DNA from 3 places in the Cryobacterium sp. N21 genome. Region 3 is predicted to be linked to each of the others. Evidence: riboswitches for the same ligand, from Rfam matches in the RefSeq annotation. Region 3 holds a riboswitch; each other region holds the start of a gene.

Region 1 (10,216 bases), on a different contig from region 3:
GAGGTTCTCATTACCGAGCTCGGTCAGCCGGTCGATCTCCTGCGGCCAGCGCGTGCGCCCGTTCTCTTCGCCGTGGGTGAGGCTCGCCTCGCAGAAACCGCCGTTGCGACCGGATGCCGCCCAGCCGACCGTGCGCGCCTCCAGCAGCACCACGCGCGCCGCCGGATTCTGTTGCTTGGCCAGCACCGCGCTCCACAAGCCGAGGTAGCCGCCGCCGACGATCGCCAGGTCGCAGTTGAGGTTGCCGGAGAGCCGAGGGTAGTTCGCACGCGGCGCGAGGTCGTCGAGCCAGAAGGAGCCCTGCCGGGTGCCGACGAGTGAGGCTGCGACAACGGATGCCGCGGGCCGGGCTCGGTCGAAAATTGTGCTGGTCATGCGGGATGCGCGTCCTCTCGCGGCGACGGTGCCGCCACCTGGTCTGGGCGCCACCAGCCTAGCGGCGCCCACCGCACGGCGGCGCGTGGCGCGGGCATCCGCTTGATGCGACCGGGACGTTAACGCGAAAGTGCCGCCCCGCGCGAAGCGGAACGGCACCGAGAAGACGCGAATCTAGATGATCGCGGCGCGCAGGGCGGCAGCGGCGGCAGCCGGGTCATCGGCGCCGTAGATGGCTCCGCCGGCAACGGCAACGGATGCGCCGGCGCGCTGCACCGAGGCGATGGTCGCCAGGCTCACGCCACCGGCCAGCGAGAACGGAACCTTGGCGGTTTCGCCCTGGTTGAGCAGCTTCGCGAGCGAGAATCCGGGCTCGGCCTGCTCGTCGAGTCCGGCGTGCATTTCGACGAACTGGGCACCGAGCGCGGTGACCTCGCGGGCGCGGGTGACCTTGTCGGCAACGCCGATCAGGTCGACGACGATGCCCTTACCGTGCTTGGTCGCGGCGGCGGCGGCTCCGATGATGGTGCTGTCTCCGGCCGTGCCGAGCACCGTCACGAGGTCAGCGCCGGCGGCGAAGGCGATGTCGGCTTCGAGCTCGCCGGCATCCATCGTCTTGAGGTCGGCGAAGACGATCTTGTCGGGGTGCGCGGCCTTGATCGCGGTGACGGCGCGCAGGCCCTCAGCCTTGATCAGCGGGGTGCCGAGCTCGATGATGTCGACGTGCGGGGCGACCTGCGCGGCGAGCGCCAGCGCGGCGTCGGTGGTCAGTACGTCCATTGCTACCTGAAGCTTCATGGGGTTCTACTTTCTGTTGGGGTAAGCGGTCTGTGGTTTTCGGGACGGGGCCTGGGCCCTATCCGGTTTGTTACTCGAGGTTGGCGTGACGCGGCCAGAGCTCGGCGGCCGTCGCACCGCTTCGCTGCCAGAGCGTGTGGAATAGGGCGTCGCCCACCAGCAGCACGGACTGTTCGAACAGCCCGCCCGAGTACTGCGCCGACACCTGCCCGGCGTGGTCCTGCTTGGCGGCCGCGGGGATGACCACGGTCACCGCGGCGAGGTGCCCGAGCGGCGACTCCGGCGCCGTCGTCAGCGCGAGAATGTTCGCACCCACACCGTGAGCCGTCTCGGCGGCGCGCACGATGGCGCCCGTCGTTCCGGATCCACTCGCCACCAGCAGCAGGTCGCCCTGCGCAATCGCCGGGCTGGTTACCTCGCCGACCACGTGCACGTCAAGGCCCAGGTGCATGAGCCGCATCGCGGTCATCTTCAACGCCAGCCCGGAACGGCCGGCTCCCAGCACGAACACCCGCGGTGCCACAGCGAGCAGGCTCGCCGCGTCATCCAGCACCACAGAAGCGGATGCCGCCCGCAGCGCGTCCACGACGCGGCCATTCTCGGCGAAAATGAGACCGAGGGCATCCGCTGTGGTGGGGGTGGTTGTCGTTTCGGTCATAGGTCAATACTCCACTCCTTCGAGCGGGCGTGCGGCCCGCCAAACGAATGGTTTTACTACCCAAACGAATTGCTCCGGGCAGGCTCCACGGACGGTTCGGATAGGCTATTCGCATGACCTTCCTCGCCGATTCACCCGTGCAGACCGCGCGCAGCATGGCCGCCGAACGCTCCAAGCTCATCGCCGACCTCACCGACACGCACGCGACCACGCTGGAATCCCTGCTCGCCGTGCTGCGCTCGAGCAGCACGAGTGACACCGCTGCCCGCCAGAAGGCCACCGAACTCGCCGCCGCGGCGATGGTCGCCCTGCGCGCGGTGAGCGACCTCGACCGGAGCCTCACCGAAGAACCTGTTGCCCGCGCCTTCGAACGTCTCAAAAATGACCTGCGCCCGCTGGTGCGCTTCGGCGACCTCGACGTGCAGTTCATCGAGCCGCCGGTCAACGGCCGCGCACTGCCCGGCGAAGTCGCCCACGAGGCCAGGGCCATCGTGCGCGGCGCCGTGCTCGCCCTGGTCGAGCAGACCGGGGTCGCGCGGGTGCGCGTTCAGTGGGACTGCGACGGCAGCAACCTGCTGATTCGCATTCGCGACGACGGGCCGGGCGACCTCGACGCCGAGGTTCCGAGCGTTCGCCAGCTGGCCGCCCGCGTCGTGGCGCTCAGCGGAACGCTGGGTGTCGAGGCGACCGCCGGCTGGGGGTCGGAGATGGCGGTGTCGCTACCGCTCGACGCGCCCACGGCATCCGTTTCGGCGGCGGCAGCCTGGGGCCTCAGCCCGCGCGAGCGCGGCGTGCTCGAGCTTGTGGCGTCGGGCGCGCGCAACAAGGCGATTGCCGAGGCGCTGACCATCAGCGAGAACACCGTGAAGTTTCACGTGGCCAACCTGCTGCGCAAGGTCGGCGCCTCGACCCGCGCCGAACTCGCCTCCCTCGCCCGCTGAACGGATGCCCGGCGCGCCGCCAGCACGCCGGCCGCCGCGAGCATGGACAGGACTCACGCTAGGGTGAAGGAGTCAGAAGACACACAACCCACGGGAGCGCGCACCAGCGAGCTGAGAGGACGGCCAGGGCCGTCGACCGTTGAACCTGTCCGGGTAATGCCGGCGTAGGAAGTTCGAGAACATGCGCACAATTGACGAAATCTCCATGTCTGAAACCGTCACCACCGGCCCGATCCAGGGCAGCAGCAAACGCTACGAACCGGTGCCGGCCTGGCCAGGGCTCGAAATTCCGGTTCGCCGGGTGAACCTCAGCAACGGCGAACACTTCGACCTGTACGACACGTCCGGCCTATACACCGATGACACGGCCACGATCGACCTCGAGAAGGGGCTGCCGAAGACCCGGGCCGGGTGGGAACATCCGCTGCCCATCGACGGCGCTGCGACCCAGCTGGTCTGGGCCCGGGCCGGCATCGTCACCCCGGAGATGGCCTACATCGCCGCCCGCGAGGGCGTCTCTGTCGAGCTCGTGCGCGACGAGGTGGCCCGCGGCCGCGCTGTCATTCCGGCCAACCGCATGCACCCCGAGAGCGAGCCGATGATCATCGGCAAGGCCTTCACCGTGAAGATCAACGCGAACATCGGCAACTCCGCCGTGACCTCGTCGATCGCCGAAGAGGTCGAAAAAATGGTCTGGGCCGCCCGCTGGGGCGCCGACACCCTGATGGACCTCTCCACCGGCAAGGACATCCACCTCACCCGCGAGTGGATCATGCGCAACTCGCCCATTCCGGTAGGCACCGTTCCGCTCTACCAGGCCGTCGAAAAGGTCAACGGCGACCCGGCCCTGCTCACCTGGGAGATCTACCGCGACACCATTATCGAGCAGTGCGAGCAGGGCGTGGACTATATGACCGTGCACGCCGGAGTGCTGCTGCGCTACGTGCCGCTCACCGCCAACCGGGTGACCGGAATCGTCTCCCGCGGCGGCTCGATCATGGCCGCCTGGTGCCTCGCCCACCATCAGGAGAGCTTTCTCTACACCCACTTCGTGGAGCTGTGCGAGATTCTGCGCCGCTACGACGTGACCTTCTCGCTCGGCGATGGCCTGCGCCCCGGATCAATCGCCGACGCCAACGACGAGGCCCAGTTCGCCGAGCTTCGCACCCTGGGCGAACTCACCAAGGTCGCGAAATCTTATGGCGTGCAGGTGATGATCGAGGGTCCGGGCCACGTTCCGATGCACAAGATCGTCGAAAATGTGCGCCTCGAAGAGGAACTCTGTGAGGAGGCCCCCTTCTACACGCTCGGCCCGCTCGCCACCGACATCGCCCCGGCCTACGACCACATCACGAGCGCGATCGGCGCGGCCATCATCGCCCAGGCCGGCACCGCCATGCTCTGTTACGTCACCCCCAAGGAACACCTCGGCCTGCCCAACCGCGACGACGTGAAGACCGCAGTGATCACCTACAAGATCGCCGCACACTCCGCCGACCTGGCCAAGCAGCATCCGCGCGCGCAGGAACGCGACGACGCCCTCAGCCGGGCCCGCTTCGAGTTTCGTTGGACCGACCAGTTCGCGCTCTCGCTCGACCCCGACACCGCGCAAAGCTTTCACGACGAGACGCTGCCCGCCGGCCCGGCCAAAGCCGCCCATTTCTGCAGCATGTGCGGTCCCAAGTTCTGTTCCATGCGCATTTCAGCAGATGTTCGGGTGTATGCCGCAGAGAACGGCCTCACCAGCCTCGAGGCGATCGAGGCCGGGATGGCGGAGAAATCGGCTGAGTTCACCAGGATGGGTAGCTCGGTCTACCTACCGTTGCGCGTACTCGGAGCCGACGAGCACTGATCGCGGAAGCAGATGGCGCGGCCAGCGGCACGCGCCGGCGCGCTGGCCGAATTGTGCGTGCGGGCCAGCGCGATCGGCCGGCACGCACAGTTTGACGATGGACACCAATCCGTGAGTCCCGGGCCCGGCCTAGAATATGGGCCCAGTTTCCGGGACCGGGCCCGGTCAGGTCTGGCGCGCACCTGGGTACACTCCGTCTCATGGTTCTCGCCATTCTCGCCTCCGCCCCGCCGCCGCACCACTAACCCCCACTGCAACGTCCAACCCGTTCCCGGCCCGGAAACCATCAGTAGCTAAGCGGTGACCCAATCACCCCAGCAGGGTTTTCCCATGGTGCCGGCACCAAGATTCCGCCATGACTCCCACAAACGCGACGCTGCGTCTGGTTCGCCTCGACGACGGCGCGAAGCATCCCGAAACCACTCGGCAGACGCAGCCCCGCCGCGCCCTGTCCCCGCGCCGCCGGAAGATTCTGATCCCGCTGGCCGTCGTCTGGCTCGTGATGGCAGCGCTGGCCTGTGCTCTGCTTCTCACCGGCACGAAGCCGAGCACCGCGTTTGGCGACACGACCGCCGTCCCCGGCGGGCTCGCCCGCATCAGCGCGGTCATCCCGCTCGAATCCGACGGCTGGGTACCGCCTGGCTCAGCCGACCGGCTCGACAGCGCTGTGCAGCCCGGCGCTCACCGCGTGCGCATCCTGCTCGAACTGACCGCAGCGGATGCCGCCGGTCTGTCTTTCGACGCCGCCGACTACTCCCTGTCCGGTGTCGGATCCCATGCCACCGCGCTCTGGGTCGACCTGAGCCAGCGGGAGGCGGCGGCCGGGACATCCGTTCTGGCAACCCTGGTCTTTGAGATCCCGAATCAGGCCATCGCCCTGGTTCTGGACGGCCCGCAGGGCGCGCGGTTATCGCTCGGAACGGGGCACCACACCGCACCCTGAGAATATCCCCCGAAATTGGGGGTAAATGTCTACTCCACACGCGGCTACCCCCGCCTATCGGCAAGCGGGCAGCATGGTTGCATTCCAACAGTGGAGGTCAGCATGACAACTGGATTCGTCACCCGAGAACAGCCCACCGCGACACCCATAGCCCACTTGAGCGTGCACGTACTTGGAAACCTCAGCGTTCGACGGGGATCGACCGTGCTGCACGCCCATCAGCTGGGCGGGCCCAAGCCTCGCCAGATCCTCGAAATTCTGCTCGTGCACCTGGGACTGCCGGTCTCCAAAGACCGCCTCATTGAATTGCTCTGGGGCGCGAGCGCTCCGGTCGAGGCCCTGCCCACCCTGGAAAGTTACGTCAGCGTTCTCCGTCGCCATCTGCAGCCCGGCGCGGGAAAATTTGGCCCGCTGCAGACCACGACCGGCGGCTACGTGTTGGACCGTGAACTCGTCGACGTCGACCTTGACCAGTTCGACGTGCTGCTGAAGCGAGCGCAGAAGACCATTCCCGGCCTCGCGTATCCCCTGTTGCTGCGCGCTCTGGACCTCGCCGCCGCACCGCTGCTCGGCGACGAACTTCTGCCGGCCTGGGCAATGGAAGCCCGCGATCTGCACGCCGCCCGCCTCACCAGCGCCCGCATTCTCGCTTCGGAAACAGCTGCAGCCCTGCACCGCATCGATGACGCCCTCGATTTCGCGAACCTCGCACTGGCCGACGAGCCGTTGAACGAACGAGCCTGGACGGCCCTCATTCTCGGATTGGAGACCAGCGGGCGCCACGCCGAGGGCCTGCAAGCCTACGACCGGTGTCGCCGCTCGATGCAGAACGAGTTGGGCTGCGCTCCCGGCCCGATTCTGCACGCTGCCCAGCTTCGCCTGCTGCACGCTACGGCTGACGGCGACGGCGACCTGGCCGACGTGCTGTCCGCGCTGCTCATGCTGCACGACCAGCTTCGCCCGTCGCCGACGAGCGAGCCTGGGCGCCCTGCCACCACTTCTTCTTCGCGACCAGAGCCGGTCGCGGATTCCCTCCGGGAGGCTACTGATGTTGTCACGTCATTTCTGCGACGCGCCGTCACTCGTGCCTGAGCCGGCCCCGTCGGCCTCGTACCACATGGGGGGCCAAAGAGACAGGACTCGACAAAAACTCGGGTTGTCCTGATAATGGTCTCGCCAACCGGAACAGCACAGTGTGCTCCGGCAGCATCGAGGCTTAGTATCGGGCAGAGAGGTCCCCGCAGATGAGCGCGCAGATGTACCCGATCGAACCCAGCGTGCAGGGGACCAGCGCGACCGCGTCACTACCCGGCTCCGTCACGGTCGACACAACCCCGATGGGGCAAATTCGTATTCTCATCGTCGACGACCACACCACCTTCGCTGAACTGCTCACCGGTTCCCTGAACCGCGAACCCGATTTGTGCAGCGTCGGCTGGGCTAACAGCGTGGCCACCGGCATCGCCGCCTGCCAGGAATTGGTCCCCGACGTCGTGGTCATGGACTACCACCTACCCGACGGCAGCGGTCTCGTCGCGGCCACAGCCATCCTCGCCCGCGCTCCTCATACCCGAATTGTCATCCTCACCGGCGACCCGGCCCTCGAGGCTCTCGAGCAGGCCGCCGCGATCGGGGTCTGCGCGTTCCTACCCAAAGACGGCTCCCTCGCGACGGTGCTCGACACCCTGCGGCACGCGCGCATCGGCGGTTTCCTCGTGCATCCGTCCCTCGTTAGCCTATTGAGTGCCCGGCGGCGGCAGCGCAGCGAAGAGATCCCCTTTCCCGAGCTGACCAAGCGTGAGCTCGCCGTGCTTCGACTGATGGGCGAGGGCTCCGACGTGCGGGCCAACGCGAGGGTTCTCGGAATTTCCGAGAACACCTGCCGCGGCTACGTCAAAGCCATCCTCGGCAAGCTCGGCGCGCACTCGCAGCTCGAGGCCGTCGTGATTGCCACCCGACTCGGTCTGGTGCCGGCGCAGCATGTCTAGAAGGCGGCCGGGCTCGTCGTTCCAAAACCGGCACGACGAGCATCAGGCCGCCGAACGCTCCGAGGTGCGCGCTGCGGTGCAGCGTTTTCTGCTCATGGGACTCGTTGCCCTGGTGCTGGTCGCCGTGCCGGTCGCCCTCTGGGTGCGCGCGCAGTCCGAGGCCAACGCCATGGCCAACGCGGTGTTGCACACCCAGCGGCTGGCTGACTACTCGCTCGGTCCGCTGATCACTGACGGCGTCGTGGCCGGCGATCCGGGATCCACTCGGCGCCTCGACGAGCGGTTGGCCCCCCGCCTCGCCGATGGGTCGCTCGTGCGCATCAAGGTCTGGGACGCCAACGGAAAAATCGTCTACTCCGATCTGCCCCTGCTCGTCGGCCAAAATTTTGCCCTCCCCAATTGGGCACCGGAGCTACTGGCCGGCGGCCAGGGCCGCGCCACCCTCGAGACGCAAACAGCCCCCGACGACCTGTATGAAACCGATTCGGGTGAACTTGTCGAAGTCTACGTGCGCTCCATCGCGAGCAACGGCAACGCGTTCATCCTCGAGGCCTACTTCAACGACGATGCCCTGCGCCATGAGCAAGACACCGTACTTCTCGGCCTTATCCCGGCCTTCCTGCTGTCGCTCGGAGCTCTGCAGCTGGCGCAACTCATACCGGCCGTGCAACTGGCCCGGCGCATCCAAAATCACCAGTCCATCAAGCGCAAGCTGCTGCAACACGCTATCGATGCCTCCGACCTGGAGCGCCAGCGCATTGCGCGCGACCTGCACGACGAAGTCATTCAAGACCTTGCCGGGCTGTCCTATGCCCTCGAAGCCGAGGAACGGCACTCCGCACCGGAGAACCGGGCACTGTTCGGCCAGGCCAAAGCCATCCTGCAGAAGAACGTGCGCACGCTACGGGCGATGACCACCGAGCTGTACCCACCCGACCTCGAAGAGCTCGGGCTGCCGGCCGCCCTCACACGCCTCACCGCTCCGCTGCTCGAGCAGGGGATCGAGGTCAAACTTCACGTACCGGCCAACTGCGACCTCGATCGCGACCGTGCCGCCATGTTCTACCGGGTCGCCCGCGAGGTGCTCGCCAACACGGTGAAGCACGCCAAGGCCGGTGTTCTCGAGCTCACCCTCATGCAAGACGACGACCGCACCATTTTGCTCATTCACGACAACGGCTGCGGGTTCGATTTGAACGGGGGTGCCCCCGACAACCATCTGGGCCTGCGCATCATGCGCGACACCATCCACGTTGCCGGGGGCTCCCTTGAGGTACGCTCCTGGATGGGCGGTGGCACCTCCGTCATGGCTACTCTCGATCGCGTGGCTCCGGTTCGATCTCGCTAGCCGCCGACCGGCGCCGACCCGTCCAGATCATGATGCCGACGGACCCGATCAGCAGCACGGTGAGACCGATGCCGTAGACGCTCCAGGCGTTCACGGCCGGGCCCGGCGAGGTCGCGGCTGTCGCGGACACGCTGCCATCGTGCCCGTGGCTCGCATCGCTGTCGGCAATGACAACCGCGGCCGGCTCGGGCTCGGCGGCCATATCCACGCCGGCTCCACCCGGCGTTCCGGCCGCAACGCGCACCTGATCGGCGGTGATTCCGGCACTGCGGGCCATGCCGCCGCGTACGTCGGCCACCACGTCATCGCCGAGCAGCGCTCCAAGGTAGCTGACCTCCAGTGTGTTGGCACCGATCGCACTGCCATAGTTGCCGAGATCATCCGAGAGGATGCCTTCCCGTGCGACTGCATCGGCCAGGGCGGTCGGGTCGGCCGAGTCCACGACGAAACGCAGGTCGTGCACGAGCACACTGAGCACGAAGTACGAATCGATCGACTCCGGTCCATCGCTCGCGAGCAACGCTCGCGCCTCATCCCTGGTGGCGCCTGCCGACAGCAGTACGGTCAGCTGGGGCACGCCCTGTTCGAGCACCCCGGCCGGCAATACGTCGGGCGAGATGTCGGTCAGCGCGAGATGCGAAGCGGATGCCCGTTGCTCCAGCCGCGCGCGCAACGCGGGCAGGTCAGCATCCGCTTCAACGGCGAGCACCACGCGGCGCTGCACCAGGGGGCCGTCAAAGGACACGGTCGGGCGACCGTTGCCGATCTCGGACCCGTTTTCAGCATTGGTGACGCTGACCGTCGGCGTGACACCGGACGGCGGGACGGAAGCCCCGGCGGTGCAGCCGCTCAGAAATACACCCAGTAGTCCAGCACTGAGCAGAGCAAGCAGCACCGCTGGGCTCCGACGAGGCGCGTGCAGCATCAGGTGCCGGCTGGCGTCCCCGGCAGGTACGCCGGGGTGTAGAAGTCTGGCGGCATGGTGTCCGGGTAGGAAGGATCGGAGTTGATCGGGTCGTTCACCCGGTAGTCGCCGACCGCGAACTGCACCATCATGTCGTGGTCCTCGTGCACGAGGTTGTGGCAGTGGATCATGTAGCGGCCACCGGCATCCGCTCCGGTGTCGAACTGCATGAGCGCGGTGATCGATTCGTTTTCGCCGGCGTAGAAGACGTCTTTCGGGCCATTTTCCCAGGCGAACGGTTTGCCGCCGTTGGTGTTGCGCGCGATGATCTTGGCGTCGACCAGGTGGACGTGCAACGGGTGGAACCAGCCGCCGGAGGCATTAATAATGGTCCACTGTTCCACATCGT
Region 2 (10,216 bases), on a different contig from region 3:
GTGGTCTGGTCAAGATCAGCGCGGCCAACGTCACCATCAAAAATTCCATCATTCGTGGTCGCACCATGAACGGCCCGGGCGCCCTCATCAACAACCTCGGCGGCTTCAGAAACCTCGTCGTGACCGACACCGAGCTGTCCCCGAGCACCGCTTCGCCCGATGCCAATGGAATCTACGGCTATAACTTCACGGCAACGCGCTTGAACATCAATAACGTCATCGATGGCATTCACATCACGGGAAGCAATGTGAGCCTGCAGGACTCCTGGATCCACGACCACATGCATTACCGCAATGACCCGAATCAGGGCGGTTCGCCCAGTCACGACGACTCCATCCAGGTTCAGTCTGGCAATAACATCACGGTCGCCGGCAACCGCCTGACCGACTCGCACAGCGCCGCCGTGCAAATCACCCAGGACCGCGGAACGGTATCCAACTTCACCTTCGTCGACAACTTCGCCAATGGCGGGGCCTGCACCGTGAACATTGCCGAAAAAGCTTATGGCCCCCTCCACGGCACCATCATCAAGGACAACACCTTCGGCAAAGACACCAAGGTCGCCAACTGCGCCGTGATCGCCAAAACCACCACCAAGATCGACTTCCAACGCAACTACTACACCGACAACACCACCGTCGTCATCAAAAAAGGCTAACAAGCACCGGTAAATCCACTCGAATTCCCTCACAGGACCAGGCGGGCCCCACGCACACAGCGTGAGGCCTGTCCTTGTTGCATGCTCGGCGGCATGCGCGTATTGAGTCCGGTGTATACCTAGGTCATCGATAGAAGGAGCGCCATGACCACGACGAGTGCTGGCCAGAAGCGAGTGCGCCTGGCCGCCGACCCGGCTGATTTCGCTCGGCTCGGCCTCAACCCGCTCAGCACGGCGCAATTCGAAGACGGTCTGCGCACCGACCCGAACCGCCGTGGGTCGTACGAGTGGTGGTATTTCGACGCAAGTCTCGACGATGGTGCCAAGCTCGTCGTGGGCTTCTACACGAAGAACCCCGCGACGCCGGGCACCCGCCTGGCTCCGTTCGTGAACATAAACCTCGACCTGCCCGATGGACGGTCGTTCGAGAGGACTTTCGCGGCCGATCCCGAGCAGTTCAGTGCCTCCACCGACGGCTGCGATGTGCGCATCGGCGACCATCGCTTCAGCGGTGATCTACAGACCTACCGGGTGAGCGCATCCGTCGAGAACGTCACGGTGAACGTGACGCTCAGCGGCACCGTGCCGGCCTGGCGGCCCGCGACCGGCTACGAGATGTTCGCCCGCAACGGCGTGGAGAAGACGTTCGCCTGGTTTGTGGCGGTGCCGAACGGGCGCGTCGACGCCGAGTACTCGGTCGACGGGCAGGTCGTCAAAACCACGGGGGTTGGCTACCACGATCACAACTGGGGCGATGCGCCTCTGCGTGAACTCATGCACAACTGGTATTGGGGACGCGCGCAGGTGGGGCCGTACAGCCTGATCGCCGCGCACATCACTGCCGAAAAGGCCTACGGCTACGAGCCGCTCACCACCCTGCATCTCGCCCGCGATGGTGTTGTCGTGGCCGACGACGGCACCAAAGTGGCGGTCACGACCGACCGTATCGGCATCGACGCTCCCACTGGTAAGCCGGTAGCGGATATCCTCACCTACGACTACCGCGCCGGCCCCGACCGCTTCACCATCGCCTTCGAACGGGAGGAGACGCTGCTGCGCACACGATTCATCGACGTCGTGCCGCCGGCCGCGAAGCTGCTCGCGCGCCTGATGCGGTTCGACGCAGCCTACCTGCGTTTTACCGGAACCCTGGTTCTGCGCCGGTACCTCGACGATGTTCTGGTCGAGGAATACACCGAGACCAAGGCGCTCTGGGAGCTCATGTACCTGGGCAGGACCCGCCTTCCGGTGACCTGAGGGTTGTTCGCACGGCCGCAGCGCGCCCCGCAGGATCTGGGCCAGTGCGCGCGAGTTCCGCCTGGCGCGCAGCGGCGCAACTCCCGCGAAACTCTACGACGGAGTCTGCATCCCAGACGACTTGTGACGCCTTAAAGAATTGTGCCTCCCGCAGCCGGTCGGATTTGCTGAGCGAAGGACAAGGTCGATTTCATGCGAATCGAGACCTGTAGTGCCAAAGTGATTCGCATCACTTGCGAACTACACAGCTGCGGAAATAGATGAGGTTCGCTGCGACCAAACTGCCATCCAGCGAGTCGACCACGTCCGTCCTCGCATGAAATCCTCGCGCCCCTGCCGGACATGCCTCAATATGAGAGTTGTGACCGACACCGAGCGCGAAAAACGGATGCGCAACCTCGTCGCGCTCGTCGGCGACCCTGTGCGCCACTACCTGCACCGCCGCATCGACGCCGCAACGGCCGACGACGTGATCGGCGACACCCTGCTCGTGTGCTGGCGCCGCCTCGACGAGGTTCCCGACGATGCCCTCCCGTGGGCGATCGTCGTCGCTCGACAGTGCCTCAGCAACGCCCAACGCGCCGAGCGTCGTCGCACGCGTCTCATCGGCCGCATCATCGCCATCGACCCGCCGCCGGCCGTTGCGGACGAGAACCCCGCAGCATCCACCGTCGATGAAGGCACCGCCGTGGCGGCCCGCGTGACCGCAGCCCTCGCCGGCTTGCGTCGAGACGATGCCGAGATCCTGCGGCTGTGGGCGTGGGACGAGTTGACGAGCCCGCAGATTGCCGTTGTGCTCGGCGTCAGCGCGAACGCAGCGGCGATCCGGCTGCACCGTGCGAAGGCGCGCCTCAAGCAGGAGCTACTGAAATCCGGCCACTCGACCGGACATATAACTTACGACGAAGGGAGCGAAGATGCACGACGATGACCGTGCGCTGCGCGATCAGCTGCGCGCCGCCGATCCGGCCCGCGCGCTGCCCCCTGCCTCGCCGACGTGGCTCGACCACAGAATGGAGCAGATCATGACCGACCAATCCTCACCCACCACGACCGCCACGCCCGAGACGCCGCGACGCGCGTTCCGGCGGTGGATGCCGATGGCCGGCGTCGCCGCGGGCCTCGCCATCGCCGCTGCAATCGTCGCGCCCCTCGTTCTCGATGGTCCGGAACCCACTGTCGAGTCGCTGCAGCCTTCCATGGGCGGAGGCCTCGCGAGTGGCAGCTGCCTCGTGCTCGAGCCGGCGACCGTCGCGGCGCAGGAGCAGGCGTTCGCCGCGACGGTGCTGCAGATCCAGGGCAACACCGTTGTGCTGGAGGTCACGGAGCGCTTTGTCGGCGAGGTCGCCGACCGCGTGGAGGCGGCGCAGATCGACACGATGACCTCCGACTTCTCAGGCGTGCCCTTCGAGGTCGGCCAGAGCTACCTCGTCGGCGCAATCGATGGAACGATCACGGGATGCGGCGTGACCGGGGCCGACAGTGCCGAGCTTCGCGCGGTCTACGACGCAGCGTTCCCGGGCTGATCCGGGCCCGCGAGAGCGGTCGGGAACGCTGCGTGGAATCGTCCCATCGGCGTCAGACGGTGGGGAGAGGCTCACACAGCATCCGGTTGAACGAGAAATCGCTCCGGGTCGATTCAGGTGGGTACATGATGGGCGTTTGCTTGAGCCTGAACCGCAACGATGGCCATAACTTGTTGTCGCGAGCGTCGGCCGCCACAGCGAGAATCACCTAGCACATAATTTTTCGGGTTCAGGCTTCCTCTGCACCAGTAAGCGCGGTCTACCCACCCGACATCGTTTTACGCCGACCATCGCGAGTTCTGGCACTACATGGACCTGATTGTCGATCCTGTCTTTATGTGCCCGATGAAGGTTAGCTCCTCGTCGAACAACAGTCCCTGCTGTTCACCCTCGCCGACATGGAGACCGAGCTGCAAGCGGCGAGAGGACTGCTTCGACGCGCGGCCTGGCGTCGGCGGCGGACTTCGCGATCGCCGAACCAATTCTTGCCACGATGGGGGCGCGCATCGTGCACTACGGCGACCCGAGCGCCGGACAAGCCGCAAAGATCTGCAACAACATGATCCTCGGAATCTCAATGATCGCCGTCAGCGAAGCATTCGTGCTCGGTGAAAAACTGGGCCTCACCCACCAAGCGCTCTTCGATGTCGCGTCCACGGCATCCGGTCAATGCTGGGTGCTGACCACCAACTGCCCCGTTCCCGGCCCGGTACCCACCAGCCAGGCCAAGCCCGGACGCAGCGGAGCGACTTACCAATCCACGGCTCGTCACTCACGGGAGCTCACATCGCGGGTATCGGAAATTCTCGGACAGCATGGCCCTTGTACTAGCTATGACTACTATCGCAATCATCGGAGCTGGCTCAGGACTCGGGGCCGCCGTCGCGCGGCGATTCGGGGTCGAAGGCTTCACCGTCGCGCTCATCGCCCGCCACCAGGGACGCGTAGATGCCCTCGCCGCCGAACTGCTGGCCGAGGGCATCTCAGCTCACGGCTTCGTCGCCGACGTGCGCGATCCGGCCTCCATCACCCGCACTCTCGAACAGGTCGCAGAGACGCTCGGCCCGATCGAGGTACTGCAATACAGCCCGTTGCCGCAGAAGGACTTCATGCGCCTGGTTCTGGAGACCACTCTTGCCGACCTCGTGGGCCCGATCGAGTTCTCCATCTACGGACCCGTCGCCGCCGTGCACCAGGTCCTCCCCGGCATGCGTTTCCTCGGCGCTAACCGCGGCACCATCCTCTTCGTCAACGGCGGATCCGCCGTGACCCCGGGCCGCAATGTCACCGGCACGTCAATCGCATTCGCTGGACAGGCCGCCTACGCACAGCTGCTCAACGAGGCCCTCGGAGAAGAAGGAATCCAGGTCTCCCAGCTCATCATCGGCGGCCGCATCATCGCCGGCGATCCCGAGAAGGACCCGTCAGCGCTCGCTGAGCACCTCTGGAACCTCCACAGCCGTCGCGATCGCTTCCGCCACCAGATCAGCGCTGACTAGAAAGCGTCGTTCACTGTCAGGACCCGCCAGAGCCGGCACAGGTAGCCGATACGTCGATCGGTTCGGGCGGTCGCAGAATCAGATTGCAGGCGACCTCACCGGTGCCGTTCCAGGCGATCCTGCCACCACGATCGGGGTCACCGCACAAGACGTCGGTGGCGTACAGGGTACGCTGCCGGGCCAGACCGTCAAACGCGGAGTTGATGCTGAGCTCCGCGACGACACAGTCGACCAGCCCGGTTGGTTATGAGTTCAGGACGCGAATTTTCCGGTACCAGGCGGTTGCGTATACTCGTTTTCAGCGACACGGGGTGCCGACTGCATGACGGTCGGCTGAGATGACACCCGTTGAACCTGATCTAGTTCGAACTAGCGAAGGGATGTCACGGAGAATTACGTGCACTGCTTTGGTGCCGGATCTCGTCCTTTCGCCTTACCCAAGGTGAAGAAAATTATGCAAATAGCAAAACAGATTGTCCTGGTCACTGGCGGCGCACGCGGCCTGGGTAAAAGCATCGTGCACGCTTTCGCGGCTCTGGGCGCCCGGGTGGTCATCAACTATCGCAACAGCGCCGCAGCGGCGGAAACCTTGGCTTCCGGCTATGGGCCTGAACACGCTCTCGCCGTACAGGCCGACGTCACCGACCCGGCCCAGGTCGCGGCAATGCTCACGCAGGCGCAGGCACATTTCGGCTCCAGCGTGACAACGGTGGTCAATAACGCGTTGGTCGATTTCAGCTTCAACGGCGACGCCCGCTCCGGCGCTGCCGACATCAGCTGGGACGAATTCCAGGCGCAATTCTCGGGCAGCGTCCGCGGTGCCCTGAACACAACCCAGCAGGCGCTGGCAGGCATGCGCGAGGTCGGGTTTGGCCGCATCATCAACATCGGTACCAACCTGTTTCAGAACCCGGTGGTGCCCTACCACGACGACACGGCCGCCAAGGCCGCCCTGCTCTCCCTGACCCGCACCCTCGCCTCAGACCTCGGCCCGCACAACATCGCCGTAAACATGGTCTCCGGCGGGCTGCTGCGCACCACGGATGCCAGCGCGGCTACCCCCGAGGACGTGTTCGACTTCATCGCCGCCTCCACCCCGCTACGCAGAGTGACAACCCCGGCCGAATTTGCGGATGCGGTACTCTTTTATGCCTCCCCCTGGGCGCGGTCGGTCACCGGGCAGAACCTGGTCGTCGACGGCGGCCTGGTAATGAACTAGGGCAGCGCCGGCCAGGTCAGCCCCACACCAGCTCCACTTCAATGCGTTCCTTATGGGTTGCGGCCACCACGGCGCCGCCTGGCGGCGGCCGCAGTCGCCCATCGAGCAATTGGGAGCTGCCCGGCCCCGTTCGCGGCGTAGGTCCTCGTCCGGCAGGTACTAAAGCCCCGGGGGAGTGACCGACTTGCTAATGCTGAGACCGGGGCGGCGACGGCCGGAAGTCTGCGAGGTTGACCGTGGATCCTGACGCGCGGGCGGTAACCGGCAAGGATTCGGAAATCTCATCGGACGGTAGATCCTTGCGCGCCCAGTAGCTGGCGAGCACCGAACCCGATACGTTATGCCAGACCGAGAAAATTGCCGCTGGCAGCGCGGCTACCGGGTTGAAATGCGCCACGGCTAGGGCGGCAGCCAGGCCGGAGTTCTGCATGCCCACCTCGAAGCTGAGAGCTCGGCGACTGGCGACCGGAAGCCCGAACAGACGCCCAATGTAGTACCCAAGCGTCAGTCCGAGGGAGTTGTGCAGGATCACGGCGACGACCACGAGCACGCCAATCGACAACAGCGTGGAGGCACTGGCGGCGATGACGGCCGCAACCACGACGGTGATGCCGGCTACCGACAGCAGCGGCAAAACATCGAGAAAACGCTCTACCAGGCGCGGCACGATCATGCGCAGCACGAGCCCGAGCACTACCGGAACCAGCACGATCTGCACAATCGACACGAACAAAGCGCCAGCATTGACGGGCAGGGACTCTCCCACGAGTACCAGCACGAGCAGCGGCGTCAGCACGGGGGCCAGCAAAGTCGAAACGGACGTCATCGCCACAGACAACGCGGTATCGCCCTTAGAGAGGTAGACCATCACGTTGGACGCTGTACCTCCGGGCACAGAACCGACCAAAATCATGCCAGCCGTCAGCATGGGCGAAAGCCCCAGCGCGACGGCAATCCCGAAGCCGAGCAACGGCATCACGAAGAACTGGGCCGCAACGCCCAGCAGAAGCGCCCACGGCCGCCTGGCAATAATCGCGAAGTCAACCGGGCGCAGCGTCATACCCATTCCCAGCATGATCACGGCAAGTAGCCATGGGATCGCCACGGTCAGGCCGGAAAATGCGTCGGGGACAGCAAGCGCCAACGCTCCCGCAGCCAAAACAATAACGGCGAACCAACGCCCGACGAATGCGCTGACAGTTCTGATGCGGTCCATGATGAAACCATACCCACAATGGGCAGAAACCTCATGGCCGGCAGGTGCGATTGTGAACAGGAAGCGCGAACAGTTTGCCCACGATTCTGACCGGTTTCAATACGACAAACATGCCGCCTGCGCAACCTCACTTCTCAAAGCTGGCATCTGAACCCCTTGCAGAGCCGCCGGCCTGGTTCGGGTACACGCCGAGCGAGATTAGGTGTGTGCTCCCGTTCGAGGTGGTGAGCTCCACACAGGGATAGTTCTCTTCCGGCGCGATTCCCTCTCGCACAGCGTCAGCGAAGGCGTTTCCTCGATCGAGACAACCGGGTCGAGGTTGATCCAGACGTCGTCGGTCGTGGCACGCACGTAGGGACGGTGCCGGGAGTCATCGCGAGCGGGAAAGCCATTCAGGGCTGCTTGGGCGGCGCGTTCAGCCCGCCTTGCGGCGCGGTGCACGGCGATAGCTGCATACCGTGCTGCGGTGTGTGCACATCCAGTGAACAATAGGCCAAATTTGTGTCATAACGATAGGGTCGAGTAAGTCCCCGCCGTAGCGTGGTGATGTCAATGTCGAAATCACAGGTTTGGCTCGTGGGCGACTTTTTTGGTTGTACCGGGCTCAGAAAAGGACAACCAATTGAATAAGCGCACCATCACCGCGAGCTCCTTCGCGCTCGCCCTGTTGAGCATCGTGGTCTTGACCTCGTGCAGTGCCGCGACCGATACTGCCGCTTCCGGCGAAGCCACTGGAACGCTCATCGTGTACACGAACTCCAACTCTGATGGGCGTGGCGAATGGATCACGGAGCAGGCCGCCGCTGCCGGCCTGGACATCGAGATCGTAGGCCTCGGCGGCGCCGACCTCGCCAACCGGATCGTGGCCGAGAAGAATAATCCCGTGGGTGACGTGGTCTTCGGGTTGAACAACATGTTCTTCGAAACGCTCAAGGCCGAGGAGGCTGTCTCCGCGTACACACCGGCCTGGTCCGGCGAAGTCGACAGCACCGCCGGCGACGCGGAGGACGGCGTATTCTGGCCGTTGGTTGAACAGGCCATCGTTATGGCCTACGACACCAACACGGTCAGCGCAGCCGATGCCCCCACCGAGATCGCCGACCTCTGGGACGGCGACCAGTACACCGGCAACTACGAAGTGAACACTGCCCTCGGCCAGGCGACACCACAGCTGGTGCTCGCGGGCCTTCTCGCTCCCTACGCGGACGAGGACGGCGACCTGGGTATATCCGACGATGGCTGGGACCAGGTGCAGGCATACTTCGGGCACGGTTCCCCTGCCGTCGAGGGCACCGACCTGTATGCCCGGTTGATCCGCGGTGAGGTCGATTTCGGCGTGATTCCGAGCAGCGGTATCACGAGTCGTGATACCGAGTACGGCACGGTCACCGGAGTCATCAGCCCCGAAGACGGTGTTCCGTACGTCACAGAGCAGATCGCCGTAATTAACGGCACTCCGCGCCAGGAGCAGGCCGAAGAGTTCATTGACTGGTTCGGTAGCTCCGACGTGCAGGGCCAGTTTGCGGCCAAATTCGCCGCTTACCCCGTGAACACCGAGGCCCGCGCTCAGGCGCTCCCCGCGGTCGTCGAGCTGATCGAATCACTGCCCAAGCAAGACATTGACTGGGCACTGACCCGGGAGCACATCGGCGAATGGGTCGAGAAGACCGAGCTCGAGTACCTGCCCTAACGGTCATCCGCGCCGACGAGCGCCGACCTCCATCACCCGCCACAAGTCGCCGGGTGCGGCTTCGTCAACAGCCGCACCCGGTGGGAGTTCATATGATTAGATTTGACCACATCGAAGTGCGTTTCGGCGAACACACCGCCATTCCCGATCTCAATTTGGAGGTGAAGCAGGGTGAGTTCTTCACCCTGCTCGGGCCGTCCGGATGCGGGAAAACCACCGCGCTGCGCACACTCGCCGGCTTCATCGAACCGACGAAAGGCGAGATCTATATCGATGGCCAGGCCGCGACGAAGCTTCCGAGCGAGAAGCGCAGCGTGGGAATGGTGTTTCAGAACTACGCCCTGTTCCCGAGTATGAGCGTGTGGGAAAACATCGCCTTCGGCCTGAAGGTGCGCAAGACAAAGAAGATGCAGACGGGTGCCCTCGTCGCGGAAATAGCCGGGCAGGTGGAGCTCACATCGGAGCAGCTCAGCAAGAACGTCTCCGAACTCTCCGGCGGCCAGCAGCAGCGCGTGGCCATCGCGCGCGCGCTCGTGCTCAGGCCGCGCATCCTGCTGCTCGACGAACCCCTCTCCAACCTCGATGCCAAGTTGCGGGTGCAGCTGCGCGAACAGCTCAAAAACCTGCAGCGCGAGCTCGGCATCACGACGGTCTACGTGACCCACGACCAGGAGGAAGCCCTGACGATGAGCGATCGCATCGCCGTGTTCAATCATGGCGTGGTGGAACAGGTGGGAACTCCGGAGGAGATCTACAACCGCTCGAGCACAGAGTTTGTGTGCACGTTCGTGGGTGCCATGAATAAGTTGTCGGGCGAGTTGGTGCAGCGGCTGCAGCGTGGTGGCGGCACCGCTCTGCACCCAAACAAGGCGTCATACCTGAGGCTCGAGAAGGTGTCGCTGCAGCTTCCTGCAATCGTGGCCGGCAGCATCCGTCTTGAGGGAATCGTCGCTGAACGCGCATACCACGGCGCGCACAGCACCTACACGATCGACTGTTCCGGCAGCATGATTCGCGCGCTCGTACCCGAGGGCGGCGCGGCGCCGCTTGCGCCCGGTTCGCGAGCCGAGCTACACATTGACCCCGCGTCGATCCTGCAGTATTAGCATGCGCACCTCCTCTTGGCGTTCCATGCTGCGGTCGCCCCTCG
Region 3 (10,216 bases):
TCCGCCGACGCTCATGGTCGACGCCGATCGCGACTCCATGCGTTCCTCCGGTGATCAGTTCGCCCAGGAGCTGTCAGCGGCCGGGGTGGCGCTGGATTACAACGTGCTGCCCGGCACCTTTCACGCGTTTCTCAACCGTCCGTATGAGTTGAGTTTTAGCGACGGTATGCGCCTGATCATCGACTGGGCTGTGCAGGCGGGGTTGAGTCGTCGGGCAGGTTGAGTTGGGCGGTGAGCGCCTGGCGGAGCTTGTCCGCCCGCGTGGGTGGAACGTAGTTGCAGGCGTCTCCCGGGCAGAGTTCTGGCTTCTTCGTCGCGAAGATTCGGTAGAGGGAGCAGCCGACACAGATTCCGAAGGCTGTCTCGAGAAATAGGATGCTGAGGCAAATGCCGCAGAGCATGAGCGTAACGGTGCCGCTGACGCCGAAAAAGCCCATCACCATGCAGGAGGTGAAGGCCATGCCTAGCCCGAGCTGCCAGGCGAGTTTCTTCTGGTCGGCACCGACCCATTCCGGGCGCTGTCGGCGCACCACCAGCCCGCCCAGGAGCAGACTCGGTGTGTAACGTGCGCTGACGAATAGCCGCAGCATCATGTCCACCAGGAAGAGAAACGCGAACGCCCGCAGCGGTGCAAAGTTGCCGGTCAGGGCGTCCCGAAACGTCCTCCTGGGGAAGCTGCGCGGGCGGCTCGACGGCCGCACCCCGGGGCGTTTGGTCCTGTGATGATCGAAGCTCGACGACTGCACAAACTCGCGGACCGAATTCTGCGCGAGTGAATCGTTCGTCGATCGGGCAATGATTGTCAGCGCACGCAAGAGCGATGCCGCTCACAGGACTGACTCTTCGCGCGCTCGGCGCTGCGGCGCCCCTGGCGCGAAATCGCCGGTTCGCCGGCTCCAGGCTCGGGAATTGTTCGTGCCCCCGGAGTTAATGGACGCGTACATCGACACGAGCGTGCGAGTCTCTAGAGCGACACTGCTGGCTGCTGTCGGAGACAATATGCGATGACCGGCGAGCATAATGTCGGCATGACCAAACACTGGACCCCGCTCGCTTTCGTCTACCTGGCGCTGAGCCTCGCCGGGCTCGCCGGAACCTGGAGCTACAACGTGATCGCGATAATTCAGCTGCGCGACTTCGTCGGCGACTGGGTGAACAGTGGGCCGGCGGTGTCGTCACTCACGGTCGACCTGCTCATCGCCGCGGTGGCTGGCAGCATCCTGATCATCGTTGAGGCGCGACGCCTCGGCATGAAGCGGGGCTGGCTCTACGTCGTTCTCTCGGGTCTAACGGCCTTCGCCTTCACCTTTCCGCTGTTCCTCGCGATGCGCGAGCGCACCCTGGCGGCGGCGCGTACGCCAGCGGCGCGACCGCCCTTGACCTGACCGCTCAAGCCCTGGCCGGTACAGCGCGCAGCCCGATTCTTGCTTAACGACACGGCAAGTGATTGACTTACCGACATGGAATCTGAAAGTGCAACCACGGCGGTGGCGGCGTCGGCGCGCGCCGCGCTCGCCGGCATCGCGACGGACCGGCGGCGGCTCGGACGATGGCTCAAATCGCAGACCTGGTGGACCGCTCCGGCGCAGGCCCTTGCCATCGCAGCCCTGATCGCGTCGCCGGCTGCGGGTGTCGCCTTCGGAATGATGATGGTGTCGGCCGGTGCTTGCCTCACACTTTTCGGCATTGATCATCTCGTGCGTAAGCAGATGCGCCTGGTGAAGATTCCCGGCCCGGCCGGCCCACTGAGCCTGATGATTCTCATTGTGCTGAGCGTCGTCATGCTCGGAGCATTCGTGCTCTCGATCGTGTTCGAGGTCACTGACCAGCGCGCCTGGATTGTCCTGACCACTGCGGTCGTCTTCGTCGTAGCCCTCGTCAGCTCAGCACTCTATGACCTCGCGAACGCCCGGGAACTGCTCCGTGGCTGCTGACCCCCGATTCGACGACGCAATCCACGCGCCAACCCGTCTGCGGTTGTGCGCGCTTCTTCGGGCGACCGGCGCCGCGGAATTCACCACCATCGCCGCCACATTGGAACTGACCGAGGCGACGCTCTCGAAGACCATCCGCAACCTGATCGAGCTCGACTACGTAGTGACCGTGAAACAAGCCTCGCCAGCACGAGCGGATGCCCGCCGCACCACCAGCGTGGCCCTCACCCGGCGCGGCAGCGCGGCCATCGACGGCCATCTGGCGGCGCTCCGCGAGCTGTCGGCCGAAGCCCCGACTAGCATGACATTATTATGACTAACCGCCGTGGTATCACCATGGTGATATGGAACTCGGACAGTACGTCAACGACCTGCAGCACCAGCTAGCGGATGCCGCCGACAACGGCAGCGCAGACACGCGCGCTGCGACCGAGCGACTTGCTGCCGGGCTCGATGCGGCAACGCGGCTCGTGCTGCTCGACGTGCTGTCGGCGGCGGCCGCCGAGATCACCCGTGACCTCGCCCCCGGACCGGTCGACCTGCGGCTGCGCGGGCGCGAGATCGAATTCGTGGTGACCCAGTCGAGTATCGAGGTAGACGGCGACGAGCGACCCGCGGCATCCGTCGATCTTGACGACACGAGCACCTCGCGCACGACGCTGCGCCTGCCCGACGCCCTCAAAGCGCGGGTGGACGACGCGGCCGCCGCCGACGGACTGTCGGTCAACACTTGGCTGGTGCGTGCGGTCGCCGCCGCCGTGCAACCCCGGCAACGCCGCTCCGCGCAGCGCACGCTGCGCGCCGGCGACAATTTCGCGAGCTGGGCGCGCTAAGGCGCCCACCCGCAGCAACAGCCGGCCCCGCGAACCCGCAGGGCCACACCGACACGCCTCCAGAAAGGCAGCTTCAGCATGCCCACCTACGACACACCGACCCCGATCGACCTGGCCATCAACCTGCCCGTCGGCGCTATCGAGATCTTCGCGAGCGACCACGGTCAGATCCGGGTCGGAACGGTCTCCGGCCACGCCGTACTCAAGGCGTCCCACGGCAGCGTGCAGATCGACGAGGTCGGCGGTGACCTCGACGCGAAACTGTCCTACGGCGATCTGGAAATCACGCGAGCGCAGGCATCCGTTTCGGCCAAAACCGCGTACGGAAGCATCCAGCTCCGCGAGGTTTCACGCGGTTCCGTGCAGGTCGAGAGCGGATTCGGCCAGGTCACCATCGGCGTCAAGCCGGGCGTGCCGGCCTGGCTCGAACTGTCGTCCAAAGACGGTCACGTGCGCAATGAGCTCGACGACGTCGACCTCGCAGTGAGCGCGGGCACCGTGACCGCCCTGCTCGGCCCGAACGGCGCCGGCAAGACGACGGCCGTGCACATCCTCAGCACGCTGCTGCGGCCAGACGGTGGCATGGCGTTCGTGAACGGATGCGACGTTGTGCGCGACCAGGACGGCGTGCGCGCCGTGATTGGCCGCACCGGCCAGTTTTCGGCGGTCGACAAGCTCCTGAACGGCGAGGAAAACCTCTTGTTGATGGCGCGCCTTCGCCACCTCGGAGCGAAGCAGTCGAAGACCCGAGTGGCCGAACTGCTCGAGCAATTCGACCTCGTCGACGCCGCCCGCAAGCCGCACCCTCGTTCTGGTCGTCGGCGTGGCCATCGGCTTTCGCCCCACCGCGACACCGCTCGAGTGGATGGCCGTCGCCGGCGTGATCGCGCTCGTCGCCTACTCGATCAGCTGGCTGGGCGTGGCCATGGGCATCCAGGCGAAGAGCGTCGAGACGGCGAGCAATATGCCCCTCGTTCTCACCGTGCTGCCGCTCTTCGGCAGCGGCTTCGTGCCGACCGACTCGATGCCGGTGTGGCTGCAGTGGTTCGCGCAGTACCAGCCCTTCACTCCGTTCATCGAGACAATTCGCGGGCTGCTGCTCGGCACCCCACTCGGCTGGAACCCCGTGTTCGCCATCGGGTGGTGCGTCGTGATCGTGGCCGCCAGTTACGGCTGGTCACGGGCGCTCTACGAGCGCAAATCGGTGCACTAGATCCGTGTTACCAGGGCAGGCGGTTGCGGCCGCCCGCCCCCTTGTGTACTGACGGCCGGCGCGCGTATAGGCTGGAGTCTTGACACGGGGTGCCGCACATACTGTGCGTGCTGAGATCAATACCCGTTGAACCTGTCTAGTTAGTACTAGCGAAGGAATGTCACGGATGATCGATCGTACCCGGCTTGCCCTGCGGCAGATTCCCCGAGTCCTCAGTATCGCGGGTACCGATCCGACCGGCGGTGCCGGCATCCAGGCCGACCTCAAGAGCATCGCGGCCAACGGCGGCTACGGAATGGCTGTGGTGAGTGCGCTGGTGGCGCAGAATACGCGCGGCGTGCGTTCGGTTCACATCCCGCCGATCGATTTTCTGCGCGAGCAATTGAACGCCGTGAGTGACGATGTAACCATCGACGCCGTGAAGATCGGCATGCTTGCGCAGCTCGATGTGATCACCGAGGTGCGCGACTGGCTCTTCCGGTGCCGTCCGCCGCTGGTCGTACTCGACCCGGTGATGGTGGCAACGAGCGGCGACCGCCTGCTCGACCCGGCAGCCGAGCAGGCGCTGCGCGACCTGATTTGCCACGTTGACCTGGTCACGCCCAACGTTCCCGAGCTGGCCGTTCTGCTCGCTGAGCCGCCGGCCGCCAACTGGGCGGAGGCCCTCGCGCAGGGCAAACGATTGTCGGACAGCACGGGTGCTACCGTACTGGTCAAGGGCGGCCATCTCAACGAAACGAGCTGCCCAGATGCCCTAGTCAACACCCACGGGCTGCTTGCCCAGTGCGTGGTCGAGGTCGCCCTGCCGCGCATCCGCACCACAAACACCCACGGCACCGGATGCTCACTCTCCTCGGCGATGGCCACGGTGCAGGCCAGAACCGGTAACTGGGCGAAGTCCCTGGCCGAAGTGAAAGACTGGCTCCACGACGCCCTGGCCCACGCCGACGAGCTCGAGGTCGGGCAGGGAAACGGGCCGATCCACCACTTTCATCGACTTTTCGACCGTGCGAATTCTGCCCTGATTGCGGGCATGAGATGAACGGGGCGACGACGTGGGCGCGACTAGCCGAGCGGCGGGAGGCTGGCGAGAAGCCGCTCGGCGGCATCCGTCGGGTCATCGGCGGCGGTGATCGCGCGCACCACGACCACCCGGGTGGCGCCGGCTTCGACCACCTGGTCGATGGTACCGAGGTCGATCCCGCCGATCGCAAACCACGGGCGAAGGCTGCCAGCGGATGCGCTCTGCTCGGCCGCATAGCGCAGCAGACCGGTTCCGACCGCTGCCCGACCGGGTTTGGTGGGCGTGGCCCAGACCGGGCCGACGCAAAAATAATCCAGACTGTCAGCGACGAGAGCGGCATCCACTTGTCCGGTGGTATGGGTCGACAAGCCGATGCGGGCCGCGTCGCCGAGCAGCGTACGGGCGGCGGGCAGCGGCAGGTCCGTCTGGCCGACATGAAAAACCGGCGCTCCAGCGAGAACGGCGATATCCGCGCGGTCGTTGACCGCCCAGAGCCGGGCGTGTCGGTCGGCGACCGAACGCAGAATCTCAAGATAGTCGAGCTCCTCGGCGGCATCGATGGTCTTGTCCCGCAGTTGGATGATGTCGACCCCGCCGGCGAACGCGGCCGTCACGAAGTCGGCGAAATCGCCGCGCTCCGTACGGGCATCGGTGCAGAGATACAGCCGGGCGGTGATCGGGTCCATGCGACCAACCCTAAAGGGCTTCAGCCCGGCCTCGGTGCAGACCATGAGTGAGCGGCGCGCACAGCGTACGGTCGACGTAGCCGTCATCGGCGGCGGCGTGATCGGGCTCGGCATCGCCTGGGCTGTAGCGCAGTCCGGCCGCACGGTGGCCGTCATTGACCCGGATCCGGCCGGTGGTGCCACTTTTGCTGCGGCCGGAATGCTCGCCGCGGTCAGCGAACTGCACTACCAGGAGGAGGCGTTGCTCGAGCTCATGCTTGCCTCCTCGAACCTGTATCCCGGCTTCATCGACTCGCTCGCGCCCGACAGCTACCTGACCGGTTACCAGCGTACGAGAACCCTGAATGTGGGCGCAGACGCGGCCGACCGGCAGGCGCTCGCCGACCTGCGCGGCGTGCAGGTAGTCAACGGACTGGGCGTCGAGGCCATCACCGTTCGCGCAGCGCGGGTGCTCGAACCGTTGCTCAGCCCCCAGATTTCTGGCGCCTTTGTGGTGGAGCAAGACCATCAGGTCGACCCGCGCCGGCTCACCGAGTGCATCCAGTTGGAGCTCGCGCGCCACGGCCAGGACGCCGTCATACGCGTGCAGGCCAGCGGGTTGCTGCACGAGAATTCAGCGGATGCCTCCTCCCGCGTCACCGGCGTCGCCCTTTTCGACGGCTCAACGGTCACAGCCACTGAGGTGGTCGTGGCCAACGGGCTCGGAGCCGCAGCACTGGGCGGGCTGCCCGAACACCTCAACCTGCCGCTTCGCCCGGTCTACGGGGACATCCTTCGGCTGCGGGTGCCCGAGCACCTGCAACCCCTGCTCACCTGCACCGTTCGCGGACTGGTGCACGGTGTGCCGGTGTATCTGGTTCCGCGCACCGACGGAACGCTCGTGATCGGAGCCACCCAGCGCGAAGACGGCTCGGGCGTGGTGTCAGCCGGCGGCGTCTATCAGCTGCTGCGAGACGCCCAGGTGCTGCTGCCCGCGGTCAGTGAACTCGAACTGATCGAAACGACCGCCCGCGCCAGGCCCGGAACCCCCGACAACGCGCCGCTCCTCGGTCGCGTCGGGGGCGCTGACGGTGACATTTCCGGCCTCATTGTCGCCACCGGATTCTTCCGCCACGGCGTACTGCTCACCCCGGTCGCCGCCGAGCGCTGTCTCCAGCTCATCGAGGGAATTGCCGACGATCGGTGGCGGGCCTTTCGACCGGACCGATTTTCGAGCCGCGCTCCCGCATCCGTTTCACTGAAAGGAGGCCACTCGTGACCGTAACCATCGCCGTGAACGGCCAGCGACGATCTGTTCAACCGGGCAGCACCGTGACCGACCTCGTGGCCGAGATCACCGGCCGGGCCATCGCGACCGACGGCCATGCAGTCGACGGAAGCCGCGTCGGGGTGGCCGTGGCCCGCAACGCCGCGGTCGTTTCGCGCAGCCTCTGGTGGTCGACCGCGGTGACAGCGGGCGATGAGATCGAAATCGTGACCGCGGTGCAGGGAGGATGACCGTGCCGACGACCCCGGACAGCCTCGTCATTGACGGCGTTGAGCTGACCTCACGCCTGATCATGGGCACCGGGGGAGCCCCGAGCGTCGATGGTCTCGGGGCTGCACTGCGTTCCTCCGGAACCGAACTGACCACCGTCGCGATGCGGCGCCACAGTGTGGCCGCCACCGGTTCGCTGTTCGAGCTGCTGATGGAGAATTCCATCCGCGTGCTGCCCAACACGGCCGGCTGTTTCACCGCTCGCGAGGCCGTGCTCACCGCCGAGCTGGCGCGGGAGGCGCTTGCGACCGACTGGATCAAGCTCGAGGTCATCGCCGACGAGCAGACCCTGCTGCCCGATGCGGTCGAGCTGGTCGAGGCCACCGAACAGCTCGTCGCGCGGGGCTTCACGGTGTTCGCCTACACGAATGACGACCCCGTGCTCGCGCTGCGGCTCGAACACCTGGGCGCTGCGGCCGTGATGCCGCTCGGGGCGCCGATCGGCACAGGCCTCGGCATTCTCAACCCGCACAATATCGAGCTGATCGTGGCCCGCGCCGGCGTTCCCGTGGTGCTGGACGCCGGAATCGGCACCGCCTCTGACGCGGCCCTCGCGATGGAGCTGGGCTGCGATGCCGTGCTGCTGGCCACCGCGGTGACGCGCGCGCAGAACCCAGTTCTCATGGCTGACGCCTTCCGGCACGCTGTGATCGCTGGCCGTCGTGCCTCCTTGGCCGGCCGCATCCCGCGGCGTGAGCTGGCCCTGGCGTCGTCACCGATGGCCGGGCGGCCCGACCTGTGAAGCGGATGCTCGCACCACTCGTCGAACCCGGCGCGGCCCTCACGGCGGCCGAGCGCGAGCGGTACTCGCGCCACATTCTGCTGCCCGAAATTGGCCCGCTCAACCAACGCAGGCTGAAGAATGCGCGCGTGCTCGTGATCGGCGCCGGCGGTCTCGGCTCGCCGGTGCTGCTCTACCTCGCGGCCGCCGGGGTCGGCACGCTCGGCATCGTCGACCACGACACGGTGGATCTCAGCAACCTGCAACGCCAGATCATCCACGGCACTTCGGCACTCGGCCGCTCGAAACTGGCGTCCGCCGCCGCGGCCGTCGCCGAGCTGAATCCGCTCGTCACCGTGCACCAACACGATGTCTGGCTGTCGGCGGCGAACGCCCTCGACCTGTTCGCCCAGTACGACCTGATCATTGACGGCGCCGACACCTTCGCCACCCGCTACCTGGTGAGTGATGCCGCCGCGCTGCTCGACAAACCGTGTGTCTGGGGGTCCATTCTGCGCTTCGACGGGCAGATCAGCGTGTTCTGGAACACGCACGGCCCGACCTACCGCGACCTGTATCCGGAAGCCCCGCCGGCCGGCTCGGTGCCGAGCTGCAGCGAGGGCGGCGTATTCGGAATGCTGTGCGGAATCATCGGCGCCACGATGGTCGCCGAAGCGGTGAAACTGATCACCGGGGTGGGCCGCACGCTGCTCGGCCGGGTCGTGCTCTTCAACGCCCTCGACGCGACCTGGCGCGAAATCAGCATCGCACGCGACCTGGCCACGCCACCGGTCACCGAGCTGATCGACTATGACCTGTTCTGCGGAACATCCACCACGGATGCGATTTCGGTGCAGCAACTAGCCACCCTGCTCGCTGCCCGGGCGCGCAGCGAGCTCGACTTCGACCTCATCGATGTTCGGGAACCGGCGGAATACGACATCGTGCACATCGAGGGGGCGCTGCTGATTCCGCACGGCGGCATCCTCTCGGAGGAGGCCGTTCTCGACCGCGACCGCGACATCGTGCTGCACTGCAAGGCCGGGCCGCGTTCTGCTGCTGTCCTGGCCGAGCTACAGCGCCGCGGCTATGAGAATGTGCGCCAGGTCGAGGGTGGCATTCTGGCCTGGGTGAGGGAGATCGAGCCCGCGCTGCCGACCTACTGAGCGAGCCGGGCCTCGCGGCACGTGTTTGAGAACGTGGCACTGGTTTGAACCGGGGCCGTCTTCTCAAACACGTGCCACGAGCGTCAGCCGCCGATCAGTGCGTAGCGATGCGCCCACGGGCGCACCTGTTCGACGGCGGCGCCGACGCGAAAGACCGTGCCGTCATCAAACGGATGCCCGACGATCTGCACCCCGGTGGGGATGCCGCAGTCGGCCAGGCCGCTCGGCACCGCGAGCACCGGGCACCGGTTCGCGATATTGAACGGCACCGTCATGTGGCCCTGCCAGTAGTGTTCAAGGCGCTCGCCGCCGGCCGTGATGCCGTCAAGATAATGACCCTCGGCCGTGAGCGCGGCGACGGCCGAGGTCGGGCAGATCAGGGCGTCGAACCCGGTCATCGCCGCGGCTAGTTCGCCCTGCATGCGGGTTTCAGCGGAGAGACCGTCAAGAAAGCGGGTATCGGCGGCCGCAGCCCGGGCATCCGTCATGAACTGCACCGTGTAGGCGGCGAGGGCTCTCTCGGCGCCACGGGTCTCGTCCTCCATCGCTGGGCCCAGAATATGGCCGAAGTGGGTGAAGGACACTCGGTGAATTTCGGCCGTGGTCCAGGGCAGTTCGACCTCGTCGACGATCGCGCCGGCGCTCTGCAAGGCCGCAGCCACGGCGCGGGTGTTGGCCTCTACGTCGGGATCGACCAGGTAGTCGCCGAGGCGAATGCATAGGGCGATGCGCAGGCCCGCGACCGCGGGCCACATCCTCGGCAGCGGCGCAGCGGCGGCGAGCGAGGCATGGTCACCTGGGTGCTGGCCGGCCATCACGTTGGCGAGCAGGGCGGCATCCGCTACCGTGCGGGCCATCGGCCCGTCGCCGCGATAGTGGTCGGCCGACAGCGGCGCGACGCCCGGAATGCGACCGTAGGGTGCTTTGAACCCGACGGTGCTGGTGAAGGCCGCTGGCAGCCGGGTCGATCCGGCGATGTCCGAGGCGGTGGCGAGCGGCGCAAACCCCGCCGCAAGGGCGACGCCGGATCCGCCCGAGGAGCCGCCGGGAGAGAGATCGTGGTTGAACGGATTGCGCGTGACCCCCCAGAGCGGGGAGTGCG

What was found. A riboswitch is a leader RNA that binds a small molecule or an ion and turns the genes downstream of it on or off. The one in region 3 is predicted to bind thiamine pyrophosphate.
Region 1: it holds a riboswitch for thiamine pyrophosphate, as region 3 does, so the genes downstream of both, thiC (phosphomethylpyrimidine synthase ThiC) here and thiD (bifunctional hydroxymethylpyrimidine kinase/phosphomethylpyrimidine kinase) in region 3, are expected to answer to the same signal.
Region 2: it holds a riboswitch for thiamine pyrophosphate, as region 3 does, so the genes downstream of both, CXY77_RS16745 (3-oxoacyl-ACP reductase) here and thiD (bifunctional hydroxymethylpyrimidine kinase/phosphomethylpyrimidine kinase) in region 3, are expected to answer to the same signal.

Annotation. Positions count from the first base shown of each region.
Region 1 covers NZ_PJJQ01000027.1:46,491-56,706, reverse strand. Annotated here, with positions in the region: gene CXY77_RS03935 (FAD-binding oxidoreductase) at 1-375, opposite strand, end outside; gene hxlA (3-hexulose-6-phosphate synthase) at 550-1,173, opposite strand; gene hxlB (6-phospho-3-hexuloisomerase) at 1,244-1,831, opposite strand; gene CXY77_RS03920 (LuxR C-terminal-related transcriptional regulator) at 1,945-2,772, shown strand; TPP riboswitch at 2,852-2,960, shown strand; gene thiC (phosphomethylpyrimidine synthase ThiC) at 2,954-4,624, shown strand; gene CXY77_RS03910 (hypothetical protein) at 4,980-5,567, shown strand; gene CXY77_RS03905 (BTAD domain-containing putative transcriptional regulator) at 5,670-6,659, shown strand; gene CXY77_RS03900 (response regulator transcription factor) at 6,812-7,555, shown strand; gene CXY77_RS03895 (sensor histidine kinase) at 7,548-8,903, shown strand; gene CXY77_RS03890 (hypothetical protein) at 8,866-9,798, opposite strand; gene CXY77_RS03885 (multicopper oxidase family protein) at 9,828-10,216, opposite strand, start outside.
Region 2 covers NZ_PJJQ01000036.1:17,721-27,936, forward strand. Annotated here, with positions in the region: gene CXY77_RS16715 (hypothetical protein) at 1-659, shown strand, start outside; gene CXY77_RS16720 (lipocalin-like domain-containing protein) at 804-1,916, shown strand; gene CXY77_RS16725 (RNA polymerase sigma factor) at 2,278-2,847, shown strand; gene CXY77_RS16730 (hypothetical protein) at 2,834-3,442, shown strand; partial or broken gene CXY77_RS21140 (hypothetical protein) at 3,841-3,909, shown strand; partial or broken gene CXY77_RS16735 (NAD-binding protein) at 3,903-4,190, shown strand; gene CXY77_RS16740 (SDR family NAD(P)-dependent oxidoreductase) at 4,276-4,941, shown strand; TPP riboswitch at 5,239-5,339, shown strand; gene CXY77_RS16745 (3-oxoacyl-ACP reductase) at 5,396-6,160, shown strand; gene CXY77_RS16750 (bile acid:sodium symporter family protein) at 6,348-7,376, opposite strand; gene CXY77_RS16755 (extracellular solute-binding protein) at 8,050-9,066, shown strand; gene CXY77_RS16760 (ABC transporter ATP-binding protein) at 9,159-10,172, shown strand; gene CXY77_RS16765 (iron ABC transporter permease) at 10,174-10,216, shown strand, end outside.
Region 3 covers NZ_PJJQ01000029.1:137,939-148,154, forward strand. Annotated here, with positions in the region: gene CXY77_RS05715 (alpha/beta hydrolase) at 1-223, shown strand, start outside; gene CXY77_RS05720 (DUF4395 domain-containing protein) at 177-815, opposite strand; gene CXY77_RS05725 (DUF2834 domain-containing protein) at 1,029-1,385, shown strand; gene CXY77_RS05730 (hypothetical protein) at 1,461-1,934, shown strand; gene CXY77_RS05735 (transcriptional regulator) at 1,924-2,250, shown strand; gene CXY77_RS05740 (histidine kinase) at 2,279-2,767, shown strand; partial or broken gene CXY77_RS20585 (ATP-binding cassette domain-containing protein) at 2,846-3,508, shown strand; gene CXY77_RS05750 (ABC transporter permease) at 3,591-3,980, shown strand; TPP riboswitch at 4,056-4,155, shown strand; gene thiD (bifunctional hydroxymethylpyrimidine kinase/phosphomethylpyrimidine kinase) at 4,147-5,022, shown strand; gene thiE (thiamine phosphate synthase) at 5,046-5,690, opposite strand; gene thiO (glycine oxidase ThiO) at 5,734-6,948, shown strand; gene thiS (sulfur carrier protein ThiS) at 6,945-7,187, shown strand; gene CXY77_RS05775 (thiazole synthase) at 7,184-7,969, shown strand; gene moeB (molybdopterin-synthase adenylyltransferase MoeB) at 7,975-9,114, shown strand; gene CXY77_RS05785 (amidase) at 9,198-10,216, opposite strand, start outside.